4 regions of the Cytobacillus mangrovibacter genome follow, and region 3 is predicted to be linked to each of the others. Evidence: predicted binding sites of a transcription regulator. Region 3 holds the regulator's gene; each other region holds the start of a gene.
What was found. Region 3 encodes Rex, which represses fermentation and respiration genes when NADH is low (regulators of the CRP and FNR family bind a similar motif). Its sites were predicted from a motif close to TTGTGAAATATTTCACAA; they were not measured.
Positions count from the first base shown of each region.

Region 1: ACFYKT_RS16245 (DUF1641 domain-containing protein) is a predicted target of Rex. The motif match lies at 5,193-5,210, and genes of this name have one in related genera.
Region 2: ACFYKT_RS07560 (cytochrome-c peroxidase) is a predicted target of Rex. The motif match lies at 4,730-4,747, and genes of this name have one in related genera.
Region 4: ACFYKT_RS08225 (TIGR04053 family radical SAM/SPASM domain-containing protein) is a predicted target of Rex. The motif match lies at 4,490-4,507, and genes of this name have one in related genera.

Region 1 is NZ_JBIACJ010000009.1:75,217-82,968, reverse strand. Features, by position in the region: gene ACFYKT_RS16270 (small, acid-soluble spore protein, alpha/beta type) at 11-202, shown strand; gene ACFYKT_RS16265 (amidohydrolase) at 254-1,387, opposite strand; gene ACFYKT_RS16260 (hypothetical protein) at 1,514-1,996, shown strand; gene pepT (peptidase T) at 2,106-3,347, shown strand; gene ACFYKT_RS16250 (NAD(P)/FAD-dependent oxidoreductase) at 3,467-4,648, opposite strand; gene ACFYKT_RS16245 (DUF1641 domain-containing protein) at 4,686-5,129, opposite strand; gene ACFYKT_RS16240 (COX15/CtaA family protein) at 5,363-6,301, opposite strand; gene ACFYKT_RS16235 (class I SAM-dependent methyltransferase) at 6,547-7,254, shown strand; gene ACFYKT_RS16230 (MFS transporter) at 7,343-7,752, opposite strand, start outside.
Region 2 is NZ_JBIACJ010000003.1:238,490-246,241, forward strand. Features, by position in the region: gene ACFYKT_RS07540 (peptide MFS transporter) at 1-1,149, opposite strand, end outside; gene ACFYKT_RS07545 (NCS2 family permease) at 1,412-2,713, opposite strand; gene ACFYKT_RS07550 (inorganic phosphate transporter) at 2,920-3,918, opposite strand; gene ACFYKT_RS07555 (DUF47 domain-containing protein) at 3,932-4,549, opposite strand; gene ACFYKT_RS07560 (cytochrome-c peroxidase) at 4,876-5,940, shown strand; gene ACFYKT_RS07565 (hypothetical protein) at 5,951-6,151, opposite strand; gene ACFYKT_RS07570 (GlsB/YeaQ/YmgE family stress response membrane protein) at 6,244-6,504, shown strand; gene ACFYKT_RS07575 (RluA family pseudouridine synthase) at 6,572-7,480, opposite strand; gene ACFYKT_RS07580 (YhcU family protein) at 7,649-7,752, shown strand, end outside.
Region 3 is NZ_JBIACJ010000016.1:53,661-61,412, reverse strand. Features, by position in the region: gene tsaE (tRNA (adenosine(37)-N6)-threonylcarbamoyltransferase complex ATPase subunit type 1 TsaE) at 1-116, shown strand, start outside; gene tsaB (tRNA (adenosine(37)-N6)-threonylcarbamoyltransferase complex dimerization subunit type 1 TsaB) at 113-820, shown strand; gene rimI (ribosomal protein S18-alanine N-acetyltransferase) at 827-1,276, shown strand; gene tsaD (tRNA (adenosine(37)-N6)-threonylcarbamoyltransferase complex transferase subunit TsaD) at 1,276-2,301, shown strand; gene ACFYKT_RS19910 (ABC-F family ATP-binding cassette domain-containing protein) at 2,519-4,444, opposite strand; gene moaC (cyclic pyranopterin monophosphate synthase MoaC) at 4,590-5,078, shown strand; gene ACFYKT_RS19900 (redox-sensing transcriptional repressor Rex) at 5,105-5,761, shown strand; gene ACFYKT_RS19895 (YdiK family protein) at 5,795-6,001, opposite strand; gene ACFYKT_RS19890 (CPBP family intramembrane glutamic endopeptidase) at 5,998-6,729, opposite strand; gene groES (co-chaperone GroES) at 7,000-7,284, shown strand; gene groL (chaperonin GroEL) at 7,347-7,752, shown strand, end outside.
Region 4 is NZ_JBIACJ010000003.1:365,740-373,491, forward strand. Features, by position in the region: gene ACFYKT_RS08195 (DegV family protein) at 1-731, opposite strand, end outside; partial or broken gene ACFYKT_RS08200 (Gmad2 immunoglobulin-like domain-containing protein) at 1,248-1,460, shown strand; gene ACFYKT_RS08205 (Cof-type HAD-IIB family hydrolase) at 1,870-2,688, opposite strand; gene yjfP (esterase) at 2,900-3,667, shown strand; gene ACFYKT_RS08215 (metal-sulfur cluster assembly factor) at 3,739-4,047, shown strand; gene ACFYKT_RS08220 (DsrE family protein) at 4,064-4,402, shown strand; gene ACFYKT_RS08225 (TIGR04053 family radical SAM/SPASM domain-containing protein) at 4,631-5,761, shown strand; gene moaA (GTP 3',8-cyclase MoaA) at 6,070-7,086, shown strand; gene ric (iron-sulfur cluster repair di-iron protein) at 7,318-7,752, opposite strand, start outside.

The DNA of each region.
Region 1 (7,752 bases), on a different contig from region 3:
AGTGATCATCATGGCAAGAAACAAACTTTTGGTACCCGGTTCTGAAAATGTATTGGAGCAAATGAAACAAGAGATTGCGGGAGAGTTTGGCGTTCAGCTTGGTGCTGACACGACCGCACGAGCAAATGGTTCTGTCGGTGGCGAAATGACCAAGCGTCTAGTAGCCATGGCCGAGGAGCAGCTTAGAAATCAACAAAGCTAATCATGATGATTTCTAGAAAAAGACCCTTTTCAGGGTCTTTTTCACTTTATTTCACCACTGCTTTTGGTCAGCTTCTACTAATAGCTTCGCAAGTATCTTCGTTCCGTAAATCAATGCTTCTTTTTGGAATGTCATTTTCGGATGATGCAATCCAGGCTGAAGACCACAGCCTAATCCAATCATTGTAGCTGATAGATTCGGATTCTTTAACGTGTAAAAATGAAAATCCTCCGCTCCAGGTGATTGACAAATAGGCTGTAGATTCCCTTCACCAAGGATTGAAGCAACTGCTTTTTCGGCAAGAGTAATTGCTGCTTGATTCTTTATGGCAGCTGGCGAATACTCCTCAACACTTACATGAATATTCGTTTCTGTCAGCTCCGCAATCTTCTGAATCGTCTTCTCCGCTTTTGTTATTAACTTTTCCATTGTTTCGTTTGTCTCAGCTCTTAAATCAAATGTAAATTTCGCTGATTCTGGAATCAAATTGGAGGCCTCTCCACCGTATAGCTCAGTTATTTTAATCGAATAGGGATGAGGGTCCTTTAACCGGATCTGCCTAATTGCCTGTACTAATATGGCAGCCGCTTCAAGTGGGTTATTCCCTTCTTCTGGTCTTGCAGCATGTGCCTGTACACCTTTAATTATTCCTTTAATACTTGCTGTCGACCCATGGATAATCACAGGAGAAGCCATTTGATAAGGAACCTCAAAACTAGGGCGCAAATGGACCCCGCCTAAGAATTTCACATTTCTTAATGCGCCTTCTTCAATCATTTTCAGTGCGCCTTCTGCTTTTTCCTCAGCAGGCTGAAAGATAAAGCGGACTGTATGTTTCAGTTGAAGTTGCGATTTAGCAAGCGCAAGAGCTGCAAATAGCACCATTGTACTGTGGGCATCATGTCCGCAGGAATGATTGGCTCTTACTATTCCATCCACTTCTTGCACTAATGCATCCATGTCTGCACGAAGGGCGATCACTTCTGACTTTTCCCCCTTAAATTCAGCCACAAGTCCATAATGATCCTTAAATGTTTGAACAGTTAAACCAGCGTCCATTAGCTTTTCTTTTATATAATTTGAGGTTTTTTCCTCATGCCAGCTTGGTTCTGCCAATTGATGCAGCTCATTAAATAAGTGAAAAATTTGTTCTCTCTGTTGCTCAATAAATGAAATAGGATCCAATCTGATAAACCTCCCTCAAAACAAAATAATCAATGAATTTAAAAAACATTATGATTGAATGATATACAAAAATGAAAATTATTGAAAGAAAAATGATATATTTAAGTAAATGCGAGGAGGGATCCTATGATTGCAAGGTGGCTAATCATTAATATCTTGACCGTTTTCATTATTATTCTGTGGAGTTTGTTTCAAGGATTTGATTCAAACTATATATTATTAGGAAAAATTATTGCACAGGCAGCTTTTATTTTGTTTTTAATTAATATCAATATGTATTTTGTGTTCCTCCTCATCCGCAAGAGCCACATAAGGAATGTAAAAGTAAATCTTGCAAAGATTTCAAAAAAAATGATGAAGTATCATGTTCCTATAGCCATTACAGCCACTATTTTGATTATAATCCACGCAGCTGTAATGATTATTGCCCACTTTGAACAGCTCTGGAAGGCGAAAACAGTCAGTGGTGCTGTCACAATCGGAATACTTCTTATCCTTTTATATAGTGGATTATTGCGGAGATGGAAGGCTTCGGGTAAAAGAAGAAGGTTTCATTATGTAATGGCTTTTATCTTTTTCGGATTTGTGTTGTTCCATGTCTTTATTTAAGGTTAGGGATACGAAACAGTTTGACATATAAAACCATCACTCTATGATAAAATAGAAGTTGAATTAAAAAGCAATTCACTATGATTTATTTGAAGGAGATGTTTAAAAGGTGAATAATGACTTAATCAAACGATTGACTACCTATGTAAAAGTAGACACTCAGTCCAACGCAGACAGTGAAACATGTCCCACTACTACTGGACAGCTGACTTTAGCTAACATGCTAGTCGATGAATTAAAATCAATTGGCATGGAAGAAGTAACGATGGATGCAAATGGGTATGTAATGGCAACCCTTCCTGCCAATACAGATAAAAAGATTCCAACAATCGGGTTCCTTGCACATTTGGATACGGCAACAGATTTTACTGGTACAAATGTTTCGCCGCAAATTATTGAAAACTATGATGGAAACGATATTATTTTAAATAAAGATTTACATATCTTGCTCTCACCAAAAGATTTCCCCCAATTACATAATTATAAGGAACATACCTTAATTACAACTGATGGGACTACTCTTCTTGGTGCAGACAATAAAGCAGGAATTGCTGAAATAATGACAGCAATGGCATATTTAATTAATCATCCAGAGATAAAGCATGGAAAAATTAGAGTTGCCTTTACACCTGATGAAGAAATCGGCAGAGGACCACAAAAATTTGATGTCGCTGCTTTCCAGGCAAAATATGCCTATACAGTAGATGGTGGGCCGCTCGGAGAACTCGAGTATGAAAGCTTTAATGCCGCTTCTGCTAAGATTACAATAAAGGGAAACAATATTCATCCGGGAACAGCTAAAGGAAAAATGGTGAACTCCGGGAAAATAGCAATGGAATTTAACAAGAGACTTCCAGCTGAAGAAGCACCTGAATATACTGAAGGTTATGAGGGATTCTACCATCTTTCTTCTATTAATGGGGATGTCGAGCAGACTGTGCTTAATTATATTATTCGTGATTTTGATAAGGCAAACTTTGATGGCCGTAAAATGAAAATGAAACAAATTGTTGATGAATTGAAAGAAATATACGGTCAAGACAATATCATTCTAGAATTGAAGGATCAGTATTATAATATGAAGGAAAAAATCGAACCAGTGAAGGAGATTGTTGATATTGCTTATGAAGCAATGACGCAATTAGGCATTTCTCCAATTGTCAAGCCAATCCGCGGTGGAACAGACGGTTCTCAACTTTCCTATATGGGACTTCCAACACCTAATATTTTTACAGGCGGCGAAAACTACCATGGAAAGTTCGAATTTATCTCCGTTAATAATATGGTGAAAGCAACGAACGTGATCATAAATATCATTCGAATTTTTGAGGAAAAAGAGAATTGCAAATAAATCTGTTCATTTTGCAAAATTAATTTGTTTTTCGCAAATATAATAGCTGAAATTGTACAAAAAAGAACCCGTGTATATTGCTTTACACGGGTTCTTTCCAATATATCATTTTCAAAGAATTAATAAGCTAAGCTGAATAATCCTTTAATATGCGATAAATAGCGAACATGACTCGCTTCTTTCATAAGTGTTGCTGGAAGTCCTTTAAGTGCTGTATTGTTTGCCCCAATAGATGCAACAGCATCTTTGCGTCCAAGGCTAGCAAGTGTACCAGAATTCACTGGTGCGAAAGATTCGAATGCTTTATCTTGAAGGTATGCATACAGATTATAACCAACAAGCTCTCCCATTTGCCATGCATTTTGAGCAGTTGGCGCGTACGGACGGCCACCTTCTGCAGGGAATGCAACAGCACTGTCCCCAACGACGAATACATCTTCATGTGAACTTGACTGAAGGAATTCATTAACAGTTGCACGGCCGCGATCACAAGTAAGACCAGACTCTTCAACGATTGGAAGTGCCTGAACGCCACCCGTCCATACGAATGTATTCGCAACAATTTTCGTTCCATCTTTCAAATCAATCTCATTGCCGCTTACATTTGTTACAGGCAGTCCTGTTAAGAATTCAACCCCACGCGCTTCAAGGCTTGCAGTTGCACGTTCAATTAGATGATCTGGTAAAACTGGAAGAATTTTCGGACCAGCTTCAACAAGCTTGATCTTTAATTCTTTTGGATCTACGCCATAGTTTTTAGCGATTTTCGGCATATTATCAGCAATTTCACCGACTAATTCTACGCCAGTTAAACCGCCGCCGCCGATAACAATCGTTGCATCTGCTTCATTTTTTGTTTTTGCGTACTCACGAATTTTGCCTTCGATATGATTGAAAATACGATTGGCATCATCGACAGATTTAAGAACCATGCTATTTTCTTCAAGTCCTGGGATACCGAAATAGCCTGTTTTACTACCTAATGAAACAACAAGCGCATCATAAGTAAGAGTAGAACCATCAGATAAATTCACTTTCTTGTTATCTACTGAAAACGATTCAACTTTAGCAATTTTCAAATCAATGTCTTTTCCTTTGAAAAGCTTCTCTAATGGCATTGAGATTGCCTGTTCAGAAATCGTTCCACCTGCAAGACGGTGAAGTTCAGTAATAATTTGGTGTGTTGGATACTGATTTACTACTGTAACATAAGCTTCTTTACTATCTAAATATTTACGAACAGTTAAAGCGGAAAGAAGGCCGCCGTAACCTGCACCTAGAATAACAATATGTTTAGTCATTATTTTTCCACGTCCTTACTTTGTTGTATAGAAAGAATTATTTTTGACTGCTGCGTTCAGAAGAAACTTCAAGATAGGCTGTTATGAAACGGAAAAGTTTCTGCGCTTGTGGATCTTTAATCATTTTTAATAGACCGAAAAGGCCAATAACATCGTGACTCTCTTCTGCACGGTCTTTTGCTTCAATTGCAGTTGCAGCAATACTTTTCACAGAATCTTTAACCGGATCTACCATTTCTTTAATTGCGCCAACAGTATCACTCTTTAATACGTCATCAGTAGCAACTGATTGTGCAAAGTCATAGGACTTGTTTAATACATTAATAAGTTCAGTTAGTTTTGGCAACTGCTCAACTAAGGCTGTTAAGGATTCTTGCACTTCTGGCTTTAATAGCTGATCAAGAATATCAAGTTTTTCTTGAGTGGAAGACATTTCGAAAAATTCTTGTTCAGGCTTTGTTTGTGTAAGCGTAGCTGTCATTTTTCTATTCCCCTTTGCATTAATAAATAGTTTGAAAATAAAAAACTGAAAGGAAATTGTGACTTGTATGATATTTCACAAAGTAATTCAAAAAAAATTCACTTGCCAACTTCTCTCCAGTTACCCCTTAACTACTATACTCCTATCCTCTCAGAATTTCAATTATATATTTATGATAAAAAAATACTATTCCAGAATAATGGAATAGTATTTTAAGGTTACTATTTGTCTATTTACAAATAACTTTTATTGTCCTCTTCAACCGTTATTCTTGGTCTTCTTGTTGCTGGCATATGAATGCCAACAAAAGCTCGTGCTTCATAAACAATCCCAAACAAAGCAGTTCCAATGGCTAAATGAAGGACTGCCCAAGGAATATCAAGATAACTAACAATTGTTAATACACCAATAATCAATTGGATGATAACAGCAAATACTGCCATTAAAAGGCGATTTTGCAGAGCAGCACCCCAATTTTTTGAAAAGGCCCAAAAAACTAATAAGAAAAGATATATCGTTGAAACGACCGCAAGAACTCTATGTAATGTTTGAAAGATTCCTGGTATCGTACTTGGCAGTAGCGAATCGCCACATCCCAGCCACCCACATGCCAACCCATATGATTCATGTTTTATAAAGGCACCAAATGCCAGAGTTAAGATCAGAAGAACGATGATTACGTTCAGGTGAGTAAGAATAGTCTTTCGTTTTCTAGCATTTAAAGTCGTTGACTGTATTTTATACTTTGAATCCATTTTGTTGAAACTTCTCCATAACCAAATGAGGCTCGCTAGGAAAATCATAGCAATGATTAAATGAGCAGACACGATAAGTGACGGCAAATCAAGAACAACAACAACAGCTCCTAAGAGAATCTGCACAGTTAATAAGAAGATCATTCCCCACGCTACCGAACGAATACGTCTATCTAATTGAGCTCGAAGGATTTTAACAAATAATACGATGGCCATTACACCAAGAATAGCGCCAATCACCCTATGAGCAAATTCAATTAGTGTATCTCCTTGCAAAATAGGGATCACACTTCCGTTGCATAATGGCCACTCTGGTCCACACCCCATTCCAGATTCAGAAGAAGCGACATATCCTCCAAAGACAATTAAAGCATATGTAAGTAGAATCGTGAAAAATGCAATTCGTGCTAATTTCAATCTCCACACCCCTTTTTATAAATATTTCGAATTTTATTTCTATTTTAACAAATAGAAATCTAGTTTTCGGTGATATGAATCACAAACTTAATCAAACTGATTAAGTTTTTACAAAAAAAGGGATTATACAATAAGAGTTTTCAAAAAAAGATCATTGTATGATGATACTTGTCACTGATTATTTTCATTATTTCCGTATAGTTAAGATACACTTAGATAATTCAAATGAAAAGGATGATTACTAGATGCCATTTTATAAAGTGATAACACCCTATTATGATCACATTTTCCCCATGAACGATAAAACAAAGCAATTTCTTGCAGCAAACCTAAAAAAAGGTGGAAAAGTATTAGATGTTGGAGCAGGAACAGGAAATATGGCATTATCTCTTGCTAATGATGGATTCGCTGTTACTGCCACTGAACCAGAAGAAATGATGGCTGGACAGATTCTTGTAAAAGCAGAGGAAGGTAAAACACAAATAAATGTCACAACAAAATCGATGCAGCAGCTAGAGGATTTCCCTGAAGGATTCGACGGAATTTATTGCATTGGCAACACTCTTGCCCATTTAAATACGTTGGAGGAATTCAGTCAATTTTTCCAGCAGTCTTATAAGAAATTAAATGAGAATGGGACACTCATTTTTCAAATTGTGAACTTTGAAAAAGTGTTAGCAAATCAGGACTTTCATTTTCCAGTAATTAAGAAAGATGAATTTGAGTTTCAGCGCAGCTATGACCTGCAAAATGGAAAGATTCTGTTTACAACGACCTTACTTGTAGATGGGAAATCACAGTCAAACACTATTCCTTTATACCCAGCAACTGCTGCCGAACTGCTCCCACTTCTTGAAAGAGCTGGATTTGAACAAATTAATACATTTGGAAACTTTAATGAGGCACCTTATTCCATTCAATCACCAGCATTAATTGTCACAGCAGCAAAATAATTGAGTGTCAGGCAGCTGCTGGATCAAGAAAAGCTGCATTCCTTTTTTAGAATGCAGCTTTTGGGAATTCTGTTATAAACTAACCATCTTAATTCATAGGCTTTGATACAGTTTGATCCGTATGAACTCCCCCATGGCTCGGCACACGCAGTAAAAGAGCACCACCGATTATAAATAAAATAACTAGACTAAAAACACCGCTATTCGTATTTCCAGTGATTTGAGCAGTCGCACCAACTAGAACGGGGCCAGCAATTGCGGCAAACTTTCCAAATATATTATAAAATCCAAAAAACTCATTCGAAGATTCCTTTGGTACAAGCTTAGCAAAATAGGCACGACTTAAAGCTTGAACTCCACCTTGAACGGTTCCAACAAGCATAGCAAGAACCCAAAAATCTATTGCTGTTTTCAAGAAATAGGCATATATACAAATTCCTATATATACAAGAATACCCGTCATGATCATTTTCTTATCACTAAATTTTTGTCCTAGCT
Region 2 (7,752 bases), on a different contig from region 3:
CATTAATTCACCCATTGTATGCATGAGATAAGTTAAAACAATAAACATAATGTTTGCCTTCATTTGAATATTTGCTTCAACACTACCTGTCTGGAATACAGCAATGAGAAGGATCATATATCCAAGACCGAGAAGAATCATCCCTAAGCCCATTTTCGTTGGAACTTTAATATCTCCTCTTTTCGATGAACCTAGCTTAATCCAAAACATTGAGAAAATTGGTGCTAGAATAACGATAAATACAGGGTTGATTGATTGGAACCAAGCAGTTGGAACTTCCCAACCGAATATTTGTCTGTCCACAAAGCGTTCTGTATAAAGTGTTAATGAGCTTCCAGCTTGTTCAAAACCAGCCCAGAAGAAAATAACGAAACAAGTTAAGATAATGATAACTGTTGTTCTTTGTTTTTCTTTCTTCGTAAGTGGTTTCGTTTTTGCATTAGCATCAACGGATTTGTCAGGAGCACCAGTTGGTTTCTTACCGATATCTCCAAGATAGCGGTTACCAAGGAGATTAAAAATTAATTGACCAATAACCATTCCAATTGCCGCTGCTAAAAATCCGTATTTAAATCCATATTGAATGATTCCATCAATTGTTGTTGTTTTGAAAAGATCATTGTATAAGTAACCGATTAATAGTGGGGAGAAAAAGGCCCCAACGTTAATTCCCATATAGAAAATGGTAAAGGCAGCATCTCTGCGTGGGTCATTCGTTCCATACAATTCACCAACAATAGTTGAGATATTTGGTTTGAAGAAACCATTTCCAATAATTAATAAGACTAAACCTAAGTATAAAGCACCTGCACTTTGATGCGCGAACAATACGAGGTTACCAATAACCATCGTAACACCACCGATGGTGACTGCACGGCGCTGACCTAAGAACCGGTCTGATAAATACCCGCCGATCATTGGAGTGATATACACGGCACCAGTGAAGAATCCGTATAACATCATGGCATAACTGTCACTAAACCCTAGACCACCACTTACAAAAGAGGTTGTTAAGTAAAGGACAAGAATAGCCCGCATTCCATAATAACTAAAACGTTCCCACATTTCAGTTAAGAATAGTAAGTATAAACCAGGGGGATGCTTTTTACTGGTTTTGCCTTGTTGATTGTTATCCATTGTTGCATCCATATTCTAAGCCTCCATTTACTAAAAATAAAGTTAACTTTATTATTGTAGATTAATGATATTTATGTGGCAATAGAATCAAAAAAAGTGGTAAAACTTAATATATTAGCAATTCATCAAATATTATTATTTGTTTTATTAAAGATATACATACAGGAAAGTTTTTTTAAAATAATTTTTGGCGGAGGATTTAGAAGTGGGAAGATAAATGTTTAAAAATTGAACCAAGTAATAAATAGCCATTACTTGGTTCAACCTCTGATTTTTAATGTGGCAGAAATGCCAATTGATAGAAGAATAACACGGCAAATAGATACACAAGCGGATGAACCTCACGCCATTTTCCTTTGACAACTTTAAGGATTGGGTAGGAGATAAAACCAAGTGCAATCCCAGTTGCAATACTTGAAGTTAGCGGCATGCTTAAAATAATTAAGAAAGCAGGGAATGACTCATCAAGTTCTCCCCATTTAATATGTGAAATACTGCTCATCATTAAGCTTCCTACAATAATTAGTGCAGGTGCAGTAATGGCAGAAAGTCCTGAAACAGCACTGACTAAAGGGCCAAAGAAAGCAGCTAGGATGAATAGGCCAGCAACAGTCAAGGAAGTTAATCCCGTCCGGCCGCCTGCCGCAACGCCTGCTGTAGATTCAATATATGCAGTAGTTGGACTTGTACCAAACATGGCCCCAACAGTAGTAGCAATGGAATCAGATAGTAATGCTTCCTTCGCACGCGGCATCGTCTTTCCTTTCATTAAACCAGCCTGCTCAGCAACACCGATCATTGTACCAGTCGTATCAAAGATGGTTACAAGTAAGAAGGAAAAAACGACTGCATATAGGCTATGTTGAATTACTTGCCCAATAGCATCAAGTGGGTTAAAAATAATCAATCCATCAGGAAGGGAAGGGAATGACATAAACCCTTGATCGAAAGCAAGATTTCCAGTGAAAAAGGCAATGAGTCCAGTAATAATCATTCCAAAAAATAAAGCGCCATTGATGTTTAAGACCATCAAAATTAATGTGATGGCTAGACCAACTAAAGCTAAGATAGCAGAAGGCTGGTGTAAATCACCTAGTGCTACTAGATTTGTTGGATGACTTGTAATTAAACCCGTTAAACGCAAGCCAATAAATGCAATGAATAAGCCAATACCTGCTGTAATACCGTGTTTTAGATTCTCTGGAATAGCTTCAATTAATTTTTTACGAAAAGAGGTAAGTGACAAGATAATGAAAATAAGTCCAGCAACAAGAACAGCTGCAAAGGCTGTTTGATAATCGATATTTCCATGTGTTCCTACAACTGAATAGGCAAAATATGCATTAAGCCCCATGCCGGGTGCAATGGCAATTGGATAGTTAGCGAATAAAGCCATCCAGAGTGTTCCGACAACAGAAGCAATAATTGTAGCGGTGAATACTTGCTCAAAAGGCATGCCAGCATCAGCTAAAATCACTGGATTGACGACAACAATATAAACCATTGTTAAAAAGGTTGTAATCCCAGCAATTACTTCTGTTTTGGCATTTGTTTGATTTTCTTTTAATTTAAACATAAATAAGTCCCCCAAATACGAACATTAAAAAGCACATCTTATATAATATTCGTTTATAAAACAAAATACAAGTACTTATTAGCTAGTATTCAACGTTAAAATCGAAATCATGCATTTAGAACCTTTAAGTACAAAAGAAATAAGGCCCCAATAGCTGGCGCCTTAAAGTATTCAAGCTTATCATAGGTATTTGTTCAATTTAGGTTCTAGAATATTGCATTTAATAGCAAATAGATAAGTCCTGCTATCGTTGCCGAGATTGGCAGTGTAATGACCCATGTAATGAGCATTCTTTGTGCGGTTCCCCACTTAACACCTTTGAGACGATGTGCTGAACCAACACCAAGAATAGAAGATGAAATTACATGTGTTGTACTAACAGGTAAATGAATTAATGTTGATCCAAAAATAATCATTGCACCCGTCAGGTCAGCTGCTACGCCATTGACAGGTCTAATTTTCATAATTTTCCCACCAACGGTTTTAATGATTTTCCATCCGCCCACAGATGTACCTAGTCCCATTGCAAGTGCACAGGAGAATTGTACCCAGAAAGGAATATCCGTATCTGTTACATAGTTATTTGCGATGAGAGCCATTGTAATAATTCCCATTGCTTTTTGTGCATCATTTGTACCATGTGTGTAAGACTGCAGGGCAGCTGTGAAAATTTGAATGATCCGGAAGTTTCGGTTGGTTTTTGTTAAATTATTATGTTTAAATACGACCTTAAAGATACTGTATACAATAAATCCAACAGTAAAGGCAATTAAAGGTGAAAATATAAGCGCCTGAATGATTTTCAAAAAGCCTTGGTAATTAAGGGCTGCAAATCCAGCAGCAGCGATAGCAGCACCGGCAATTGAACCAATAATTGCATGCGATGAACTGCTTGGAATGCCATAATACCAAGTAAGTAAATTCCAGAAAACAGCAGAGATGAGTGCAGCCAAGATAACAAGTGACCCATTTTCCAATGTGAAGGGGTCAACGATATCCTTTGTAATCGTCTTTGCAACGCCAGTAAAGGTCATTGCACCAACAAAGTTCATCACGGCTGCAAGTATGATTGCATGTCTAGGCTTTAAAGCTTTCGTTGATACAGCGGTTGCAATCGCGTTTGCGGTATCATGGAAGCCGTTGATAAAGTCGAAAGTCAAAGCCATAACTACAATTAAGATCGTTATTATTAAAAATCCATCCATTTGTTAAGGCTCCTTACGCATTTTTCATAATAATGGTTTCCAGAGTATTTGCTACACCTTGGCAGCTGTCAGCAATTTCCTCTAGGTTCTCGTAGATTTCTTTAAATTGGATAATACGTACAGGATCCTTTTCAACAGTGAAAAGATGTTTAATGGATTGGCGAAGTACACCATCACATTGAGATTCATAATCCTTTATTTTGATCGCATGTTCACGAATTTGAAGCAACTTTTTGTTTGAAAGAAGTTCGATTGATTTTTCAATTTCGTAAGCACAATTTTTAATAGCATCCACAAACTTAAGCATATAGTCATCTGCTTGTGTGATGGAGTACATTTCAAAAAGTGCTGCACAATGCTCAATTCCGTCAATAACATCATCTAAACTCATGGCAAGTGCAAGAATATCTTCACGCTCGATTGGGGTAATAAAGGCATTATTTAATTCCTTTATTACTTCATGAACAAAGGTGTCCCCTTTTGATTCATACTCTTTCATTGTTTCTGCAAATATTTTAAGATCACTAATATTCTTAAGTTTATAATCTGCAAAGTAGTTTGCGCCCTCTTTCACATTCAATGCGATACTGTTGAGCAAAGTGTTGAATTTGTCCTTCTTTTTAAAAACCATTTTTTTACCTCCAAGGGAAAAATATCTTCCAAACGAACTAATTTTATACGAAAAATGGCGAATTAGAAAGGTTTATGCTGAAAAAAGTTGAAAAAAGTAATGGTTATAACAAATTTCTTATATTATTAGCTGTTTTTCGAAGAATTATGTTTTCAATATAAGGAGTAGGTAAAACTTAGTTTGTGATTAATGTCACAAACTTTTCGAAAATGATACGTAAATAAGAATAAATTTAATTATATAATTACTATAAAGTTAATTGGAAGAATTGGTTTCAATTTCCACTATCTTCCCTTAACTTACAAAATAAATAGGGGGAGCTATTTATGAAGAAAATGGGATTAGTTATGATGCTGATTTTTGTACTATCCATTCTTGGTGCATGTAGTGAGAAAGAGGATGCATCAGCACCTGTTGCAAACAATGAAAATGAACCAGAAAATGAAGTGAAAATTGATCAAGAATTAGAAGATGCAAAAGCCAAATTTGAACCACTTGGTGAAATTCCAGTACCAGCAGATAATCCAATGACAGATGAAAAAGTAGAATTAGGAAAGACTCTATACTTTGATCCACGTCTTTCAGGGAATAATGTTCAAAGCTGTATGTCATGCCATGCACCTGGAGCAGGGTTTGGGGATGGAATGGCGAAGTTTATAGGATTTGAAGGCTTTAATGGTCCAAGAAATAGTCCAACAATCATTAATTCTGGCTATTACCCAACAAATTTCTGGGATGGCCGAGCAGGAAGTTTAGAGGAGCAAGCATTAGGACCTATTCAATCAGAAGCTGAAATGAATCAAAGTTTAGATGAATTAGTCATCGAGTTGAATGGTGTTCCTACATATGTTGAGCAGTTTAACACCATTTTTAATGATCAAATTTCTGCTGACAATATTGCAAAAGCAATTGCAGCTTTTGAAAGAACCATTGTTATAGCTGATACTGCTTTTGACCGGTATCTTCAAGGAGATGAAGATGCAATCAGTGCAGATGCAAAAGACGGCATGAAGTTATTCGCAGGGAAGGCCGGCTGTATATCTTGTCATGCAGGTCCACTTTTATCTGATTACAGTTATCATAACTTAGGGATGAGTGGAGATGACGGACGTTTTGGTGTGACTGGTAAGGAAGAAGATAAAGGGAAATTTAGAACAGCTGGTTTAAGAGGTGTAGCACATACAGCGCCATTTATGCATGATGGCAGTCTAGAAACATTAAAAGATGTTGTTATGTACTATAATGAAGGCGGCGGCGATCATGGTAATAAGAGCGTCTTAGTAAAGCCGCTTAATTTAACTGATAAAGAAATCAATTCTTTAGTCGCTTTTCTTGATAGCTTAAGCGGAGAACTGCCAGTAATAGAAACACCAGAAATACCTAAGAATTAATAATTAAATCTTAAATGAACATGCCTGTTGGGGATGTATGCAAGAATGTTGATTCACGATGTGGATCACACTCTGCATACATTTCCACAGGCTTTTTTTGTTTAGGACAGTTTTGAAGGGGGTAGAAAATCATTAACAACTCCGGCATTGGCCGTCTATATAGATAGCGATTGCAATCACTTGCAATCGCTTTTACTCTAATACATGCCATTACATAACAAATCCTATAATTTGGAAAATGGCTTTTTGTATTAAATCATGTGAAATGAAGAAAACTATTTCAAAACAGCAAGGAGTGATATAATGTTTACCTTTTTATGGGCATTAATTATTGGCGGAATCATTGGGTGGATTGCAGGTATGGTTGTAGGAAAAGACATTCCTGGTGGAGTGTTTGGCAATATTATTGCGGGGTTTGTTGGAGCTTGGTTAGGTTCATTGATTTTTGGAAATTGGGGACCAGTAATTGCTGATTTTGCAATCATTCCTGCATTGATAGGTTCAGTATTACTTGTATTCCTGCTAAGCCTAGTAATGAGAGCATTTAGAAAATCGACTGATTGATTAATTAAGTATAATCGAAAGACCTTCCGGCATTTGGAAGGTCTTTCGATATTTCAATCCTACACTTTCACCATTTATCCTGTTCAAGAAATGGAAACGTAGGAGAGGCAGTTATACATAATTTTTCGTTTGTAAAAGGATGAAGAAATTCCAGTTTTGCAGCATGCAGGGCTTGCCTATCGAATACAGGCTGTCCACCATATATGCTGTCACCTGCTAGTGGGTGGCCAATATGGCTTAAATGAACACGGATTTGATGTGTTCTTCCTGTATCAAGCTGACATTTAATTAGAGATAAGTCTTGTTTTGGATCGTATTCAATTAATTCATAATGGGTGATGGCTGACTGTCCTGTTGGGGACACACGTCTTCTTGTAGGGTGATGACGGTCACGTCCAATTGGTTCTTGAATCGTATTTTTCTTTGAGCGAATCTTGCCATGAACAAGCGCTAGATAGGTTCGTTTAATGAGTCTCTCTTCAAGCATTCGATCGAGAATGGAGCCCGCGAGTGAATGCTTGGCAAATAGTACAACTCCAGTCGTATCACGATCTAGACGATGAATATGCTTCACTTTACGCTGTTCACCTTTTGCTTGAAGATAAAAGGCGGCTGCATTAGCCAATGTATTCACTTGTTCGGGTGAATTTGGATGCGTATCCATATGAGCTGGTTTATTAAAGACAATTAGATGATCATCCTCATATGCGACGTCTACTTCGAAATAGGTTGGAATAACATTGAATTCTTCTTCTATAAAAAGGCGTAATTGTAAGCGATCTCCTGCTTTTAACGGATGATTCCAGCTGATTAGCTCTCCATTAACCTTCACCTGTTTCTCCATTCTCATGGTATGAACTTGTTTTTTGGGTGCTTTCCATATTTGTTTAAATATATCATCAATAGTCAATCCTACCCATTCAGAAGGGAGAGTTATTTCGTACCATTCACCAAATTTTTTCGTATATACCATCATTTTCTCCTTCTCTAACAGCCAATTTTTCACAATAGGGTTATTTTCTTAGAATAACTGTATTTTAACCGGATCTTGGTTTTAATTACCACCCTAAAATAAGCAGTAAGTATGATATTCTTGTTTTATATATTACGAACTGGTTACAGGGATTATAGAGGTGGGTTAGCGGTGAAGGTTGTATTTGCATCAACTCCTGAACAAGAAGAGAAGATTAGAGAACTTATTCAAAAAATGTATACGCATATTTTTCCGCTTTATTTTCCAGATGAGGA
Region 3 (7,752 bases):
TTCCACAGGAGATATTAACTGTATCCTTATATTTATGTGAAAATGGCGCAAGAAAAATAGTCTTAAAGCCTAATGGAAAAAGATATGAGGAATTATGTAAGGAGTTTTTATTATGAAGGTGCTTTCAATCGATACGTCTAACTATGCACTAGGTGTAGCTTTATTGGACGGAGATCAAGTGATAGGCGAGTATATTACAAATATAAAGAAGAATCACTCCGTACGGGTTATGCCTGCCATTGAGGCATTGATGAACGACTGTGATGTAAAGCCGCATGATCTTTCAAAAATTGTTGTTGCTAAAGGGCCTGGTTCTTATACAGGTGTTAGAATTGGTGTCACAATAGCTAAAACGCTAGCATGGACATTAAATATTCCCTTGGTAGGTGTTTCGAGCTTAGAGGTATTGGCAGCATCTGCTGGCCGCTATTTTGAAGGGGCGATTTCACCATTATTTGATGCACGCAGGGGACAAATTTATACAAGCTTATATCAATTTAAAGAAGGAAAAACAGTAGCTCTAAAAAAAGACCAACTTTTATTAGCTGAGGATTGGGCAATGGAACTGAAAGAGCAAAGTGAAAAAGTACTCTTTGTTGGCAATGATGTGCATCTTCATCGGACAACTTTTGAAAAAGCACTTGGAAATCAAGCAGTTTTTGCAGAAATAACTGAGCAAAATCCAAGACCGGCGGAGCTTGCATTATTAGGTAGGGATAAAGAAGCAGAAGATGTTCATTCCTTTGTTCCTAATTATATCCGTCTTGCAGAGGCTGAAGCCAACTGGATTAAAGCGAATAAAGAGAAGATAAGGAAGTAACGGTATATGAATAAGTCATTAACTTTTCGACTGTTGAATCAAAGTGATATTGACGATATCCTTAAAATTGAAAATGAATCCTTTACCATGCCATGGAGCAGAACTGCATTTCAAAATGAGTTATCCACAAACCAATATGCTGTCTACATTGGATTAGAGGAAGATGGAAAAGTGATTGGCTATTGTGGTACTTGGATTGTTATCGACGAGGCACAGATAACAAATGTTGCTATCCTGCCGCAGTATCGCGGGAGAAAGCTGGGGGAGGCTTTAATGAGGCAAGCAATGGAGGTTGCATCGGAGAGAGGAGCGAAGTCTATGACTCTTGAAGTGCGTGTCACTAATTATATTGCCCAGTCTCTTTACAGGAAGCTTGGATTTCAGGATGGAGCAATTAGAAAAAATTATTATTCAGATAATCAAGAGGATGCTTTAGTAATGTGGGTGAATTTATGATGAAAAATGATCAATGGATAATGGGAATTGAAACAAGCTGTGATGAAACGGCCGTAGCAATTATTAAAAACGGTAGGGAGATCGCCGCAAATATTGTCGCATCCCAGATAGAAAGCCATAAAAGATTTGGCGGGGTTGTGCCTGAAATTGCCTCACGCCATCATGTGGAACAAATAACTATTGTACTAGAAGAGGCTATGAAGCAAGCAGATATAAATTATACAGACCTAAGTGCCATTACAGTAACAGAGGGACCAGGGCTAGTTGGGGCACTTTTGGTTGGTGTGAATGCAGCTAAAGCTGTTGCTTTTGCTCATGGCATTCCGTTAGTCGGAGTCCATCATATCGCTGGGCATATTTATGCGAATCGTCTCGTTTCAGAGATGGAGTTTCCTTTGCTTGCCCTAGTTGTTTCGGGAGGACATACAGAGCTGGTATATATGAAGGAGCACGGGCACTTTGAAGTAATTGGTGAAACGAGAGATGATGCTGCTGGGGAGGCGTATGATAAGGTAGCTAGAACATTAAATCTCCCTTATCCAGGTGGTCCCCATATTGACCGGCTGGCACAAGATGGAGAGCCATCTATTCCATTACCTAGAGCATGGCTGGAGGAAGGCTCTTATGATTTCAGCTTCAGTGGATTAAAATCAGCAGTTATTAACACTGTCCACAATGCAGAACAAAGAGGTGAGCAAATTAAGCCTGAGGATTTAGCTGCAAGCTTTCAGCAAAGTGTGATCGACGTTCTTGTGACAAAAACAATCAAAGCTACTCAGGAGTATAAGGTAAAGCAAGTTTTGCTAGCTGGTGGTGTTGCAGCTAATAAGGGGCTGCGCTCAGCTTTACAGGAAGAGTTTGTTAAACTTCCTGAATGTGAGCTAATCATTCCTCCAATCACTTTATGTACAGACAATGCAGCAATGATTGCGACTGCAGGCAGTGTTTTATTTGAAAAAGGGGTTCGATCCACAATGGCTATGAATGCAAACCCCGGACTTGATATTGCTATCCACAATTACTAATCCTTTAAGCAAAAAAGATTTATAAAAATTACCACTTTTTTGTGGATAAAGGGAAAAATCAGAAAATTCCTGTGGGTAATGTGGATGAATAACCAATTTTTTGTGGATAATGTGGAAAAGTCTGTGGAAGGCTATTAATTCAGGCTGTTAAATGTGAATATATCTGTGGATAAAAAGAGGAACTTGGAGCATATCTCTCCAGTTCCTTTTTTCTGTTCTATTCATCTGATAGTTCTGTCCATTCCTCGACCCATTCATCTAATTTGCTTTTTGCTTCATTGTTCTTATTTGTAATCTCCAACACTTTTTCGTGATCTTGATAAACATCAGGCTCACATAAAAGCTGCTCATATTCAGCAATTTGAACTTCTAATTCCTCAATTTGCTTTTCAAGCTCATCTATTCTCCTTTTTCGTTGTCTTTCTATTTTTTGCACTTCTTTATTAAGCTGATAGCTGTTTTTCTCCTGGACTGGCTGATGTACCGCTGTGCCCTTTTGTAAAGGTTCTAATGCTCTTAGTTCTTCTTGTTCTTGTTTCTTTTCAATATAATAATCGTAATCGCCTAGATACTCTGTAGTGCCTTCTTTGCTAAGCTCAATGACCTTTGTTGTAATCCGGTTAATAAAGTAGCGGTCATGAGAGACGAAAAGAATGGTCCCAGGATAATGGATCAGTGCGTTTTCTAATATCTCTTTACTATCTAAATCAAGATGGTTTGTAGGCTCGTCCAGAATTAAGAAATTAGCTCTTTGCATCATTAACTTAGCTAGTGCTAGCCTAGCCTTTTCTCCCCCGCTTAAAGTGGAGACATTCTTTAATACATCATCACCGGAAAAGAGGAAATTTCCTAACACTGTCCGGATATCCTTTTCGGGCTTTAAGGGAAATTCATCCCATAGTTCATTTAAAACACGTTTATTCGATGAAAGCTCAGCCTGTTCCTGATCATAGTATCCGATGAAAACATTTGACCCATGCTGAAAATGACCGGCAATTGGAGAAAATCTGTCAATAATTGTTTTTAATAATGTTGATTTCCCAACACCATTTGGTCCGACAAGAGCAATGCTTTCTCCTCTTGTGATCCGAAAGGAAATATTGTTTGAAATCTCTTCCTCACGGTAACCAATCGCAATAGAATTAGCCTTCAACACTTCATTCCCTGATTGCCTATCAATTTGGAATCCGAAAGAGGCTGATTTTTCATCCCCTAGCGGCCGATCGATCATTTCCATTTTTTCAAGCTGTTTTCTTCGGCTTTGAGCTCTTTTCGTCGTGGAGGCACGTGTAAGGTTGCGCTGAATAAAATCTTGAAGCTTTGCCACTTCCTCCTGCTGTTTTTCATATTCCTTCATTTCGTGTTCAAAGTTTGCTGCTTTTTGATCAAGATAAGCGCTGTAATTTCCAGTATATTTACGGATGTAAAGTCTGGACAACTCGTAAACCTGTGAAACGACTTTATCTAGAAAATATCGATCATGAGAGACGATTAGAATGGCTCCATCATATCCCTGCAGGTATTGCTCTAACCATGTTAATGTATCAATGTCTAAATGATTGGTAGGCTCGTCCAAAATTAAAATATCAGGTTTTGTTAATAAGAGCTTACCAAGAGCGAGCCTTGTTTTCTGTCCGCCGCTTAAAGTAGATATTTTCGTATCATAACTGAAAGAATGGAAATTTAATCCATGGAGGACTGAACGGATATCTGATTCATACTGATAACCGCCTTCTTCTTTAAATTGGACTTGGCGTCTGTCATATTCCGATAGAATCCTCTCGTATTCTTGCTGATTCCTTAATGCATCTGGGTCAGACATACGTTTCTCTAGCGAGCGTATTTCTCTTTCCTGATTTTGAAGATGCTCGAATACAGTCAACATTTCATCCCAAATGGATCGATCAGACTCTAAGCCAGTATTTTGAGCAAGATAGCCAATTCTTACGTCTTTTGGTTTAATAATATCACCGGAATCATAAGATATTTGTCCAGCGATGATCTTTAACAGCGTGGACTTTCCAGCTCCATTTCGACCAACAAGGGCAATTCGGTCTCTCGTTTGTACTTCTAGCTTTATATTCGATAAAATAGGATCAGCACCAAAATTTTTGTTTAACTGGTTTACTTGTAATAAAATCATTCTCTTCACCTCTATAGTATAGAGTAAGTGTAACCCATTCATATATGATGGGCAATAATGGATGATTATGTGAAAGTGTAGGATTGCACAAAGTACATACAAATGGATAAAAATAGTGTATCATTTTGTTGAGAGGTGTTTCTATATGACGGATTTTACTCATTTTAATCAAGAAGGAAGAGCGAAAATGGTCGATGTTAGTGATAAGCCTGAAACTGTTCGGACCGCAATTGCTCATTCAAGTATTACCGTAAACAAAGAAATATACGAAAAAATTACTTCAAATAAAATGAAAAAGGGAGATGTTCTAGCAGTTGCTCAGGTTGCTGGAGTGATGGCATGTAAGAAAACATGGGAAATAATCCCGATGTGTCATCCAATTCCACTGACAGGAGTGGATATTTCCTTCTCTTGGAAAATAGATCAAGAGGAATATATTTTGTTAATAACTGCATCTGTTAAAACAAAGGGAAATACTGGGGTAGAGATGGAAGCGCTAACAGCTGCATCTGTTTGCTCCTTAACTGTCTATGATATGTGTAAAGCAGTCGATAAAGGAATGATAATAGGAAAAACCTATCTAGTTGAAAAAACTGGCGGCAAAAATGGGGACTATAAAAGAGATACGATATAATGGAACTTCGGGAGAGTGGATGAAAAATGTCGAATGAAACAGTGAAAATTCCGCAAGCAACTGCAAAAAGGCTCCCTTTGTACTACCGTTTCCTGAAAAATTTACATTCTTCTGGCAAACAGAGGGTTTCATCTGCAGAGCTAAGTGAGGCAGTAAAGGTTGATTCTGCAACCATCCGCAGGGATTTCTCCTACTTTGGTGCATTAGGGAAAAAGGGATATGGATACAATGTCAATTATCTTCTGACCTTTTTTCGGAAGACTTTGGATCAGGATGAGCTGACAAAGGTAGCGCTTATTGGTGTAGGAAATCTAGGTACAGCCTTTTTAAACTACAATTTTCTCAAAAATAATAATACAAAAATAGAAGTAGCTTTTGATGTAGACAAGAATAAAGTCGGCACAACCATTGGAGATGTCCCGGTTTATCATATGGATGATCTGGAGAAGATCATTAAGGAACATAATATTCAAGTAGCGATATTAACTGTTCCCGCCATTGCAGCCCAATCGATTGCCGATCGGATTGTTCAGGGGAGTGTAAATGGAATATTGAATTTCACCCCAGCCCGATTATCGGTTCCGTCTACGATTCGGATTCATCATATTGACCTAGCTGTCGAGCTTCAATCACTTATCTATTTTTTAAAGCATTATCCGACTGTGGATGAAAAAGAAGAGTAAAAGCATATAAAAAATGAGCCCCAATACGGAGGCTCATTTATTTTTTAGTTCCTTTTGCCACTTGAAATGAAAGGCAACCATACGGAGGCCACTTCCAAGGTCAAAGGTAGCAATAATAATGAGAAAGACTGTGAATAGGCCCCAGCCATTTTCCCTTTGGATGTTTTGAGTAGCTAAATAAGTAAAAAGGAGTCCAAGGATGATGTAAATAATGCCAGAAAAAAGTGGTGTTCTTCTCATAGTAATCCTCCAATAAAGGCTTGAAGTTTCTCCATTTCCTTTAGCCAGTTTTCAATTTTGTCCTGATTTAATTGGATTATCACAACAAATGTATTCATGGATACATGAGCAAAGATAGGAACGATAATCCTTTTTGTTTTGACATAAAGGAAAGCAAATGTAAAGCCCATAGCTGAATATAAAAGGGTATGCTCAACCTCTGTATGTGCCAGTGAAAAAATAATTGAACTGAATAAAGCAGATAAGAAGAAATTAAACCGTTTATGAAGTGCGCCAAAAATGATCTTTCGAAAAACTATTTCTTCAAGTATAGGTCCAATGATTGAGCTGACAATGATAACGGCTGGGAAAGTTTGGATTAGCATCATGATATCTTGTGTATTTTCAGATCCCATTTCAATTCCAAGCAGGTTTTCAATGTTTGCTGCAATAGTTTGGGCAAAAAAGGCTAGAAAAACTCCGCCAATTGCCCAAGCGATAGAAGAAGAGATGGATGATGCATCTCTTAGCTCTCGGACTGACTTCATCTCTTTTCGCAATAGTGCTAAGGTGATGATTATTGTAATGGTGAAGCTAATAACGATCCAATAGGCTACCGCAAGTATTTGCATATCTTCAAGATTTTTACCCATCAAATCGCCTGCATAGACGAGCAGTGGAACTCCAATGATACTCGAAAATTGCATGGCAATATAAGTAATAAGAATAATCCAGTATTCCTTTTTCAATATCTTGTCTCCTTAGTAAAAGTTGGTCAAGTTCATATACATCTATTTTACTCATAATAGGGTTTATGTTTCAATTAGAAGCTTTCAGTACCAATTTTAATTATTATAGCAATATACATTTAGAAGCTTTCATGAATATTTTTTACAAAAAAGTTGAGCTTCACTCTTGCAAATAGAATTCATATTCTTTAATATAATAATTGTGTTAGCACTCAGACAGATAGAGTGCTAATAAATAATATTACATATATATTGAGGAGGTTGTTTCACTTGTTAAAACCACTAGGTGATCGAATTATTATCGAGCTTGTTGAAACTGAAGAAAAAACTGCAAGCGGCATCGTTTTGCCGGACACTGCTAAAGAAAAGCCTCAAGAAGGTAAAGTTGTAGCTGTTGGTACAGGCCGCGTTCTTGAGAATGGTGAGCGTGTAGCCCTTGAAGTTGCTAACGGCGACCGCATTATCTTCTCAAAATATGCTGGAACAGAAGTTAAATTCGAAGGCAAAGAATACTTAATCCTACGCGAAAACGATATTCTTGCTATTATTGCTTAATTAACTAACAGTACAAATACGTTAAGATAACTTTTCATAATTCTAGAGGAGGTTTTTTACAAATGGCAAAAGAGATTAAATTCAGTGAAGATGCTCGCCGTTCAATGCTTCGCGGTGTGGATGCACTTGCAGATGCAGTAAAAGTAACTCTTGGACCAAAGGGACGCAACGTGGTTCTTGAGAAAAAATTTGGTTCACCGTTAATTACAAATGATGGTGTAACAATCGCGAAAGAAATCGAATTAGAAGATGCTTTCGAAAACATGGGTGCTAAGCTTGTTGCTGAAGTTGCAAGCAAAACAAATGATGTTGCTGGTGACGGTACAACAACTGCAACAGTTCTTGCTCAAGCAATGATCCGTGAAGGTCTGAAAAACGTAACAGCTGGCGCAAACCCAATGGGTATCCGCAAAGGTATCGAAAAGGCAGTTGCAACAGCAGTTGAAGAATTACAAGCGATCTCTAAAC
Region 4 (7,752 bases), on a different contig from region 3:
TCTAATGCCGTTTCTTCATCGTCTGCATGACTGATTCCAATTATTTGGTTGTCTAATGATTGTCCTCTTTCCTTCATTAGTTCAATGATCCGGCGGAAAAGCTTCTTTCTTCCGCGGTGCTTTTCAATGGGTACGAGCTTTCCATTTTCAACATTTAATAAAGGCTTGATGTTCAACAGACCACCCAAAAAAGCAGATGCCTTCGAAACGCGGCCACCCTTTGCAAGATAATCAAGATCCTCAACAGTAAATAGATGTTCCATATGCTGACATAAGAAATTAACCTTCTTTAAGATCGTCTCTTTGGATACATTTTCTTTGGCTAATCTTGCGGCTTCTTTCACAATAAGGCCAACCCCAAGGGATGCACATTTTGTATCAATGATTGTTAACTGAAAGTCTGGATAGGTTTCTTTCACTTGATCAAGCATCATTGCTGCTGTTTGGTATGTACCTGATAATTCCGAAGAAAAGGCAATATATATCCCATCTTCTTTGTTTTCAGCCATTTTAGTAAAGGTCTCTTCAAAGACATGAGGAGACACCTGGGATGTTTTTGGAACCTGTCCTTCACGAATTGCGTCATATACAGTTTTCGAATCAATGGTTAATAGATCTTCATATTCTGTATCGTTTAAATGTACTTTTAATGGAAAAAGCATCACATTATTTTCTTCATAAAAACTTAATGGTAAGTCACACGCACTGTCGGCTATTATTTTTACTGACATACCTATTCCCCTACTCTCCATACAATATATATTCTCTAAGTGTATATAAATTAGAAAAAAAAGACAACGAATATTACTCGAAATTTATTGGTACTTGAAAGAATAATTAAAGATACAATTTCACAAGCTTTTATTAGTATGGCTGTTCTCGCAAACATTGTTGCTAATGAGAAACTAGTTGGTAGAGGTTGATTTGCGCTCCAGGACGCTCGCTTTCCGCGGGGTGGGCGGTGAGCCTCCTCGGAGCATAGCTCCTGTGGGGTCTCACCTGTCCCACTACTCCCGCAGGAGTCTCGCGCCTTCCGCTCCAATCAACAAGCTTATTTAGTAACAATTGTTTATTTAATCAACTTACTTGATATAAATAAACAATTGATTTTTTCCTATTTCTATAAGGTGTGAATTGGAGGGTTTGCCATGCGCGCATTAATTATTGCATTTTTTGTTGTAATTGGATTAGTACCTGCCCAATCTTTTCAAACAGCTGAAAAGGAGGACTATGTATTTAGGAATGTTATGGTGACAGGGGAGGATGGAAAATATGTAGTAACTGGTGAAGCTCGCACAAAAGGGGGAGAATTCTTCTATATTGTAGAGGATGGTCATAATGAATTGGTAAAAGAAAAAAGGAAACGGATAGGTTCAAAGTATCCGAAGTGGTCAAAATTCACGATTCACATAACCATTCCCAAAAAGGATATTCCACAGAATGGGACAGTTACTCTCTATTTGTTTGAAAAAACGGGGAATGGGGAAATGATTCATACCTATCCAGTTATTTTAGAACAATCGATAAATAATTTGAATAACCAAAAAAGCCGACACAATGTGTCAGCCTTTTTGGTATTAATTGCTTACATTATATTCCACCAAGAGAAGATTCTTTCACATTTTTCAGCTTTGCAGCCTCAGCTTCAGCATATGTCATGTGATACGGGATACGTTCAGCGTGCTTAGTAACAGAATCTACACCTTGTTGGACAAAGCGTTTCGATTTCGTACGTTTACCCATTCGAATCCCCTCCAAATGAAGAAATGTGAAACAGCTAACTGCTGCTTCATCTTTTAGTATGTGCCAATCTCTCAATTTAAAAAGGGGTATTATTTGACCGTATTGTAAAATAGCGGTAAATCCAGCTTAGAATAATTTTAAATTCAATAAATCGTTTAAATAGACAGCAACCCCGTCCTCCTCATTTGATAATGTGAGTTTGTTTGCGGTTGATTTTACTTGATCGATGGCATTTCCCATTGCCACGCCGTAGCCTGCATAATCAAGCATTTCAAGATCATTATCCTCATCGCCAAAGGCAATAATTCTTTCAGCAGGGATTTGGAAATAATCTGCTGCCTTTCTCAGTCCTACTGCTTTATTCAAGCCAACTTTAACAATTTCAATCACATGCCAAGGAGCAGCCCAGCTTCGATGATCAATGACTTCGGCATGTACAGCGGAGAGATGATCACGAATCGTTTGAACATGCTGTTCATCCGTATGAATTAACATGCTTGTTGGAGATGATTTTAGAAAGTTTCGAAGGTCGCCAGTTGTGATGCTTGGATCACCTAACCCGAAAATGTCCAGCAGTTTTTCATCATGATAATGAATGTACACATCATCAATGACTTCCGCAATAATATTATGGAATTGGAATGAACTGCATGCCTCCACAATATCTTTGGCAATATTTACTTCAAGAGGAGAATGGTACACGCCCCAGTTATGGTCTTTTGGATGATGGACGAAGGCTCCATTGAAATTGACAATCGGTGTATCGAGATTCATTTCTCTATAGTACATTTCACTAGAACGGAATGGACGTCCGGTGGCAATCATAACAATATGGCCTTGCTCACGAGCTTTTTCGATGACTTTTTTTGTTCTTAACGAAATTGTTTTATCGTCTTTTAATAATGTTCCATCTAAATCTAGAGCAATTAAATGTTTTTCCGCCATAATAACAACACCTGCTTTATACAAATTTTCTATTCTTAGTGTAAAGGTTTGGGAAAAAAAAAGACAACATGATACACTTAGAAAAAAGTGAATATATCTCTATATAAACACTATGTTAACAAATATATTTTAAATTTGTTACTAAATACACTTTGTTAACTTATTTTTACATAATATTTAGATTCGGTTTACTTTTCTAGGAGGCATAAAGGTGATTACAATTGAAAATGAAAGAATGAAGGAAATTCCTCTATTACATATTGTAGATCAGGAAAGACAGAGGGAAAAACTCCCATTCATTATTTTTGTACATGGATTTAGGAGTGTGAAGGAAAATAATCTTCATTATGCCTATTATCTTGCACAAAAGGGATTTCGGGTCATCCTTCCTGAAGCGCTTCATCACGGGGAAAGAAATGCTGGATTATCAGGGCATGATTTAAATATACATTTTTGGGATGTTGTGCTGCAGTCAATTGATGAGCTGGCTATTTTAAAAGATGCCTATGAAGAGCAGCAACTAATAGATCCATCACGTATTGGGGTTGCTGGTACATCAATGGGAGGCATTGTCACATTAGGGGCGCTTACAAGATACCCATGGATAAAAGCTGCTACAAGCTTAATGGGAATGCCCTATTACGAAAAATTTGCAAGCTGGCAAATTGATGAAATGAAAAAGCAAGGATTGGAAATTCCTATTGAAGAAGATGAACTGTCTCAATTAATGCTTCGGTTAAAGGAACTGGATTTAAGTTTGCAGCCGGAAAAATTACAAAATAGACCGCTTCTCTTCTGGCATGGAAAGAAAGACCCCATTGTGCCATTTCCAAGTACATACCACTTTTATGAAACAATTAAACCATTGTATCAAAATGATCGAGAAAAGCTACAGTTTATCATTGATGAGAAGGCTGGTCATAAAGTCAGTGTTGAAGGAGTAGCTCAAACAGTAAGATGGTTTGAGACATTTGTATAAGGGTCTTTCATTCATTAATGGCTATATATTTGTTATGATAAAGACAAGAATAAGAAAAGGAGATGTTTGGAATGGATCAGGATTTAAAGGACAGTATTATGAGTGCACTCGAGCTTGTTGTTGACCCAGAGCTTGGGGTTGATATTGTTAATCTTGGATTGGTATATGATGTGAAGATGGATGAAGAAGGGAAGACAACTGTTGATATGACTTTAACTTCAATGGGTTGTCCGCTTGCAGGCACTATCGTTGAGAATGTGAAGAGTGCATTAGCAGATATTCCAGAGGTGAAGGAAACAGAAGTGAACATCGTTTGGAATCCCCCTTGGTCCAAGGATAGAATGTCCAGATACGCAAAAATTGCCTTAGGTATTAGATAAGAGAAGGGGCAAAAAAATGAAAAATAAAATCATTTTGGTGAGTTCAGATCAGCTTGGTAAAGGGGATAAAGAGCTTGGTGAAGGAGTTCTCGAGACTTTTTTCACGCTGCTGAAACAAAGAGAGGAACTTCCAGCAGCCATATTTTGTATGAATCGCGGGGTATTTACATTAACTGCAGATTCCTTTGTTTCTGTTCACCTTAAGGAATTAGAAGAAAAAGGTGTAGACGTATTTGCATGCAAAACATGTGTAGATTATTATGAAGTTGAAGACAGATTAATGGCCGGAAAAATTAGCGGCATGCCTCACTTCATAGATTTATCGATGAAATACGAGGTTATGACACTATCTTAAGAACAGCAGAGTTTTCTCTGCTGTTTTGTTTTTTTCGCAAACATGTTCATGTATTTGTTCTACCTTCTCTCTTATTATTTTATTTTAATGTGAGATTGTTCACTTATTTAATATAAAAACTTCCCTATAATTTAACTATAGAGATGATATTTTTGTATATATAATGAAAATCCGATATTTTCTTATTGAATAGAGTGGAAATTGAGGGTATTGAAGGAGGATTTTTACATGGCTTTTAATCGTGATTTTAATTCAGACCCCTTTATTGTTATATGGGAATTAACAAGAGCTTGTCAGTTAAAATGCTTGCATTGTCGTGCAGAAGCACAATATAGAAGGGACCATCGTGAATTAACGTTTGAGGAAGGCAAAACGTTAATTGACCAGATTTACGAGATGAATAACCCTATGCTTGTCTTTACAGGTGGGGATCCGTTAATGCGGGAGGATGTTTTTGACATTGCTGAATACGCAGTCAAAAAAGGTGTCCGTGTTTCAATGACTCCAAGTGCCACACCAAATGTGACGAAGGAAGCAATTGAAAAAGCGAAAGCAGTAGGCTTATCTCGCTGGGCATTTAGTTTGGACGGCCCAAATGCTAAGATTCACGACCATTTCCGTGGAACAGATGGTTCATTTGATTTAACTATGGAACGAATTAAATATTTGCATGAGTTAGAAATACCTATCCAAATTAATACAGTTATTTCTCGATACAATATTGAGTATCTAGATGAAATGGCGAAGCTTGTTGAAGAATTAGACTGTGTTCTCTGGAGTGTGTTCTTCCTTGTTCCAACAGGAAGAGGACAAGAATCAGATATGATTTCTCCTGTTGAACATGAAAAAGTATTTATTTGGCTGTACGATTTAAGTAAAAGAGTTAAGTTTGATATTAAAACAACAGCCGCACAGCATTACCGCCGTGTTGTTATTCAGCAAAAAATGCGTGAAGCGAAAGATCAAATAGATGAAATTCAATATTTAGATGCATTGACCCAGCAAGGATTAACAGGTTCTATCGATGGTCTAGGAAGAGCACCAAAAGGGGTAAATGATGGAAATGGATTTGTCTTTATTTCTCATATTGGAGATGTTTACCCAAGTGGGCTGCTTCCTGTAAAGGCAGGGAATGTTAGAGAACAATCTATTGGAGAAATTTATCGAGATTCACCGATCTTTAAAGATTTAAGAAATCCAGATAAATATAAAGGGAAATGCGGTGTTTGTGAATTTAGATATGTTTGCGGAGGTTCACGTTCAAGAGCATACGCAATGACTGGTGATTATATGGAAAGTGAACCATTCTGTGTCTATATTCCAAAAGCATTAAGAAAGAAAGAAGCAGCAAATAAATAAACTTTATTGCTTTTGTTTCCAAAAAGTGCAGTCTTGTTCTAAGGCTGCACTTTCTTTAATATGAATAAATAAACCTATAAGGAAACTTTAATACAATGGAAATAGTGACAACATCATGAAAGTTTGATTTTGTCTATTAACATATGGGTACTTATATGGTGTAATGAGAAGTAAATAGTATTCATAATGTATAATATAGAGGTAAATCTAATTTCACATTATTGTGAGTTTGTATACAGTTCCTCTTAGTAACATATGATAAGATATTTAAATAAGAGATTAGATCACTCTTAATTGGAGTTGATAAAATGGAAAAAAGATTGATTAAGGATCAATTAAATAGACCGTTAAGAGATTTGCGTATTTCAGTTATTGATCGCTGTAATTTCCGCTGTACGTATTGTATGCCTGCAGAGAAATTTGGACCAGATTTTGCTTTTTTACCGAAAAGTGAATTATTAACTTACGAAGAAATTGAACGAGTTGCTAGAATATTTGTGAGTCTTGGCGTGGAAAAGATTAGACTTACTGGCGGTGAGCCGCTGCTTCGCAAGGATTTGCCGACTCTAGTTAAGAAGCTTTCAGCAATAGAAGGTTTAAAAGATATCGGGTTAACAACAAATGGGGTATTACTTCCGAAGTATGCAAAGGAATTAAAAGAAGCAGGCTTATTACGGGTAAACGTTAGTTTAGATACGTTAAATAGTGAGCTATTTGGTAAGATAAACGGCAGAGGCGTCGGAGTAGATGTCATTCTAACTGGAATTAAAGCGGCACAGGATGCTGGCCTTGGTGTGAAGATCAATATGGTCGTGAAAAAAGGGTTAAATGATTCAGAGATTGTTCCAATGGCGACGTTTTGTAAGGAACAGGGACTGCAGCTTCGTTTTATTGAATATATGGATGTTGGCAGCACAAATGGCTGGAAAATGGATGATGTTATAACAAAAAAGGAAATCTATGAGTTGCTTAAAGAACATTATTTATTAGAGCCTGTTGATCCAGATTATTTTGGTGAGGTTGCTAAGCGATATCGATATGATGGAACAAATGTGGATGTTGGATTTATTCCATCTGTGTCTGAATCATTCTGTTCAAGCTGTACTCGTTCACGATTATCTGCGAATGGTCAGATTTTCACCTGTTTGTTTAATGGGGAAGGCCATGATATTAAAGAGTTTATGCGTAAGAACGTAACAGATGAAGAAATAGCTGATCGCATTACAAATATTTGGGGCGCTAGAAAAGATCGCTATTCAGATGAGCGGACAGAAGAAAGTGCAAAAAATCGCAAAAAGATTGAAATGTCTTATATTGGTGGATGAAGAAGAAACCCCCTGTCAATACTGACAGGGGGTTTGTTATATCTAGGAAATTATAAATTTAGATGTTGTGGATAACTTTGCGACAAGTTTGTCTGCATCCAGCTCCAGCGCCTACCCCCTCGAGGTCACAAGCCAATCCTCCCAAAAAGGTAAAGGACACCTTTCTGTGAGGATCGTCTTGTGCTTGTCGGGGGTGATCAAGGCGCTTCCGCATTTGTAATGTTAAAGATCTTAAATAAATCTAGGGAATAGAATATTATTTTCATGGTGAACATGCATGAAAGTGAATCCTTCTAGTGCTTCAAGGCGTTTGTAAACTAGAGTATACGTTCCGCAAGCATCGAATGGAAGTTCATAATCAGATGTAACTTCTCTTATTTGTCTTAGGATTTCTCCTACATGGTCATGTTCTTTTTCAAGCTCTGTAATGTAGTCAATAATTTCTTGACGATTTTCTAGGGAAGGATCCTGCAATTTTAGAAGCATTGGGAAAACAACCTCTTCTTCTTTTGCAGTGTGCTCGATCATTTCCTTTTTGAACTCATAAAATAATTCGTAAACCTTTAATAGTTCTGGGTGGCTGTCACCGTGAACTTTTGATACTTTAGTCACATATGGGCTTAGTTGTGCAAGCTCATCTAATGTCCCAGCATGGAAGTGTTCGCT